DNA from 2 places in the Streptomyces sp. NPDC051576 genome. Region 1 is predicted to be linked to the other one. Evidence: riboswitches for the same ligand, from Rfam matches in the RefSeq annotation. Region 1 holds a riboswitch; the other holds the start of a gene.

What was found. A riboswitch is a leader RNA that binds a small molecule or an ion and turns the genes downstream of it on or off. The one in region 1 is predicted to bind cyclic di-AMP.
Region 2: another riboswitch for cyclic di-AMP. It lies ahead of AB0M63_RS09830 (M23 family metallopeptidase); the one in region 1 lies ahead of AB0M63_RS09265 (M23 family metallopeptidase).

What each region holds. Positions count from the first base shown of each region.
Region 1 covers NZ_JBFAZO010000002.1:813,925-816,305, reverse strand. Annotated here, with positions in the region: gene AB0M63_RS09270 (pitrilysin family protein) at 1-781, shown strand, start outside; cyclic di-AMP (ydaO/yuaA leader) riboswitch at 986-1,150, shown strand; gene AB0M63_RS09265 (M23 family metallopeptidase) at 1,164-1,919, shown strand; gene AB0M63_RS09260 (GntR family transcriptional regulator) at 2,107-2,381, shown strand, end outside.
Region 2 covers NZ_JBFAZO010000003.1:21,806-24,186, reverse strand. Annotated here, with positions in the region: gene AB0M63_RS09835 (PP2C family protein-serine/threonine phosphatase) at 1-877, shown strand, start outside; cyclic di-AMP (ydaO/yuaA leader) riboswitch at 1,111-1,267, shown strand; gene AB0M63_RS09830 (M23 family metallopeptidase) at 1,279-2,286, shown strand; gene AB0M63_RS09825 (aldo/keto reductase) at 2,343-2,381, shown strand, end outside.

The DNA.
Region 1 (2,381 bases):
CGTCCGCCCCGCGACGGCCACCGTCGTGGTCGTCGGCGACCTCACCGGCATTGACCTGGACGCGCTGCTCGCCGACACCCTGGGCTCGTGGACGGGCTCCTCCGCCCAGCCGCGCCCCGTGCCCTCGGTGACCGCCGACGACACCGCGCGGGTCGTGATCGTGCACCGGCCCGGCGCCGTCCAGACGCAGTTGCTCATCGGACGGGTCGGATCCGACCGGCACGACCGCGTGTGGCCGGCCCAGGTGCTCGGCACGTACTGCCTCGGCGGCACCCTCACCTCCCGCCTGGACCGCGTCCTGCGCGAGGAGAAGGGCTACACCTACGGTGTGCGGGCATTCGGCCAGGTGCTGCGCTCGGCACCCGACGGCACCGGCATCTCGATGCTCGCCATCAGCGGCTCCGTGGACACCCCGAACACGGGTCCCGCGCTGGACGACCTGTGGACGGTGCTGCGCAAGCTCGCGGAGGGCGGACTCACCGACGCCGAGCGGGACATCGCCGTACAGAACCTCGTCGGGGTGGCGCCGCTCAAGTACGAGACCGCCGCGGCCGTGGCGAGCACCCTGGCCGACCAGGTCGAGCAGCACCTGCCCGACGACTACCAGGCGACGCTGTACCGGCAGCTCGCCGCGACCGGCACCGTAGAGGCCACCGCGGCGGTCGTGAACGCCTTCCCGGTGGACCGTCTGGTGACGGTCCTGGTCGGTGACGCGGAGCAGATCAAGGAGCCGGTTGCGGCTCTCGGCATCGGTGAAGTGACCGTCGTCCCGGCCGAGTAGGGAGCCGGGTAGCGGCACGCGCGCGTGTGGGGCCCTGGTGGCTGAGGCGTCACCAGGGCCCTCTCATGTCCGAATTGGGGGAGAGGTTGCCTGTCTGCCCTGTGGCATGCGCTACAAAAACCGTGATCCGTTTGGGGATTGAAAGTGGCCCCCCTTAGCGTCGGTCCGGCTGTCCGTCAGGCACCGCGCCGCACCAGCGGCACCGGACAGTCATCGCCGAGTCCCCGTACGGCGCGAGCCAGGGGAGCCGGGGACCCACATCAAGAGTCCCTGGGGTGAATCGGACGCCCGCGCACCGCGAGGGGGTCCGTAGGAGACCTTCCTGCTCCGAACCCGTCAGCTAACCCGGTAGGCGAGAAGGAAGGAAAGGACCAGCCACTTCATGGCGTTCACCCGCGCCACCGGGAAGCACCGTCGCCCGAGCCGGACCCACCGCACCACCGTTCGTGCCGCCAGTGTCGCGGCTCTCGCCACCTCCGGCGTCGTCGGCACCCTGGCCGCCGCCCCGGCGTTCGCCGCGGAGCCCGCCGCCGAACAGACCGGCCTCACCCCCGTCATCGCCATGGGCGACTCCGTGGCCGAGAAGATCGACGCCCAGGCCGCAGCCCAGAAGCAGGCCGCCGCCGAGCAGGCCGCCAAGGAGATCGCCCGGGCCAAGGCCGCCGCCCTGGCCAAGGCGGAGCGCGACGCCGCGGCACGCGCCGCCCGCGCGGCCGAGCGCAAGAAGCTCAACACCTTCGTCGCGCCGGTCTCCAACTCGTATGTCTCCACCGGCTACAAGACCGGCGGTTCCCTGTGGTCCTCCGGTGCCCACACGGGCATCGACTTCCACGCCTCGACCGGCACCTCCGTCCACGCGGTGGGCTCCGGCACCGTCGTCGAGGCCGGCTGGGGCGGCTCGTACGGCAACCAGGTCGTGATCAAGATGGCGGACGGCATGTACACCATGTACGGCCACCTGTCGTCCATCGGCGTCTCCGTCGGTCAGACGGTCACCCCGGGCCAGCAGATCGGCCTCTCCGGGGCGACCGGCAACGTCACCGGACCGCACCTCCACTTCGAGGCCCGCACGACCGCCGAGTACGGCTCCGACGTCGACCCCGTCGCCTACCTCCGCAAGCACGGCGTGAACGTCTGACGACGCACCACCGCACTTCCCGAAGCCCTGGCCCGCCGGCCGGGGCTTTCGGCGTTTGTGGACCCAGCCTGTCCAAAAAATATCCATGGATTCCGGCCCCCCGTCGGAAATTCCCGCTCATTGCAATAGAGTCACGGAACACACGTCAATCGTCGACGTTTCACGGGGATTAAGGCGGAGGTCGGACATGCGTATTCCGGCGCACTCGGTATGCACGGCGATCCGGGACGACATCGTCGCCGGTGTCTACGAGCGCGGCGGCCGGCTCACGGAGGAACTCCTCGCGCGCCGGTACGGCGTCTCGCGCGTCCCTGTGCGGGAGGCCCTGCGCACGCTGGAGGCCGAGGGGTTCGTGGTGACCCGGCGGCACGCGGGCGCGTGCGTCGCGGAACCGACCGAGCAGGAGGCCGCCGACCTGCTGGAGATGCGGATGCTGCTGGAGCCGCTCGGCGCCTCGCGGGC
Region 2 (2,381 bases), on a different contig from region 1:
CCTCGCCATCCACCTGAAGCTCGGCATCGTCCTGCGGATCGACGCGGTCACCGAGGCGGTCACCGTGGTGACGGTCGCGGGTCTCGCCGTTCTCATCAACCTCCTCGTCCGCCGCAGCAGCGAACAGCTCGCCTCCGTACGCGAGATCGCCGAGGCCGCCCAGCGCGCGGTACTGCCCGAACCCGCCGAGCGGATCGGCGGGTTCGAGATCGCGGCACGGTACGAGGCGGCCCAGGAGGGCGCGTCCATCGGCGGCGACCTGTACGCGGTGCAGGACACCCCGCACGGCGTACGGCTGATCGTCGGCGACGTGCGCGGCAAGGGCATGGGCGCGGTCGCCGCCGTCGCCGTGGTGATCGGGGCGTTCCGGGAGGCGGCCGAGCAGGAGACCACCCTGGAGGAGGTCGCCCAGCGGCTGGAGCGGGCGCTGGCCCGCGAGGGCACCCGGCGCGACGGCCTCGACGCGTTCGAGGGGTTCACCACGGCCGTCCTCGCCGAACTCCCGCACGGCGACGGCGTCGTACGGATCGTCGACCGGGGTCACCCGCCGCCGCTGCTCCTGAACGCGGACGGCACTGTGGAAACCCTGCTCGTCAAGGAACCCGCACTGCCGCTCGGCATGGGCGAGTTGGGGTTCTGGCCCGACCGCGCCCAGGAGTTCCCGTTCCCGGGCGGGGCCACGCTGCTGGTGTACACCGACGGTCTGTCCGAGGCCCGGGACTGCCACGGCGTCTTCTTCGATCCCGGGGAGCGGCTGGCCGGACGGACCTTCCGCAGCCCCGAGTCGTTGCTCGGGATCCTCGCCAAGGAGGTGCGCCGGTACTCCGGGGGCGGGATGTCGGACGACATGGCGATGATCGCCGTACGCCATCCATGAACGGTGTCACCAGGTGTGATCGGGCGAGCGCCCTCCGCATAACAACTGACATACCGTCAATAGCTGTGGGAATTCTGAGACTTGGTCAACTCGCCCGTTTTTCGCCGGTCGTGGGCCCTTCGTCCAGCAAGGAAAGGTTAATGATCAAGCGGAACAGCTTGGAATCGGGTGCCCGGGTCTATTAACGTTCGATAACGCAGCGCGGTCGTCCCAGCCGTCACAAGAGACGGCTCCGTGCGCACGCGCCGAATCCCGCAAGGGAACCGGGGAACCACCACTTGGGGTGAATCGCTCGTCGACCGCCGTGGGAACACGACAGGTTTACGCGCGTAGGAGACCTTCCTGCTCCGAACCCGTCAGCTAACCCGGTAGGCGAGAAGGAAGGAAAGGAGCACGCCCACGTGGCGTCCAACCAGGCTGCCCCAGAAGCCCCGTTCGTGTACGGCGGTTACCGCCCCGACGAGGGCCCCTGGGAGGAGTGGAACCCCAGCGCGGAGTCCGTTCCCCCCAACCGCGGCAAGCACCGTGTCGCCAAGCAGCGTGGTGGCGGGGGATTCGCCCGCAGCTCCACCGTCCTGGGTGTCGGTGTCATAGCCGCCGTGAGCGCCGGCGGGATGGCCAGCGCCAACACCGGCAAGCCGCCCGTCTCGATCTCCCTGCCGGACCTGCCCTCCGTGGGGCATCTGCTGGACGACTCCTCCAGCACCCCCAAGGGTTCCGCGACCGCGCTCAGCAGCGTCGGCGTGACCTCCACCGAGACCGCCAAGGGCACCTCGGACGCGGGTGAGCTGCTGCGCAACCGGATCATGGAGCAGGCCGAGCTCCAGCAGCTCCAGGTCGACGGCAAGTCGCAGGCCGCCGCCGAGGCAGCCGTCGCCAAGCAGGTCGACGACGCCGCGGCCAAGGCCGAGAAGGACGCCGCCGCCAAGGCCGCGGACGCGAAGGAGGCCGCGGAGGCCGCCGCCAAGAAGAAGGCCGAGGCCGCGAAGCTCGCCGAGCTGGCCAAGCAGTACACCCTGCCGGTCGGGTCGTACACGATCACCGGCACCTTCGGTCAGGCCGGCACCATGTGGTCCTCCGGCTACCACACCGGGCTCGACTTCGCGGCGCCCACAGGCACGCTGATCAAGGCCATCCACAGCGGCACGGTCACCGAGGCGGGCTGGGCCGGGTCCTACGGCTACCGCACGATCATCACCCTCGACGACGGCACCGAGCTGTGGTTCTGCCACCAGTCCTCGATCAACGTCAGCGTCGGGCAGAAGGTCGCCACCGGTGACGTCATCGGCCGCGTCGGAGCCACCGGCAACGTGACCGGGCCGCACCTCCACCTTGAGGTCCACATCAACGGCGCCGCGACCGCCAGCGACCCGGCGCCCTGGCTGCGCAGCAAGGGCCTCAACCCCTGAGCCACCCGGCGATCCTGCTGGAATATCGGGTTCCGGTCCGGCTGTTGACGTAGAGCATGACTTCTCTTCGCAAGCTGGGCCGGTCCGACCTCGAC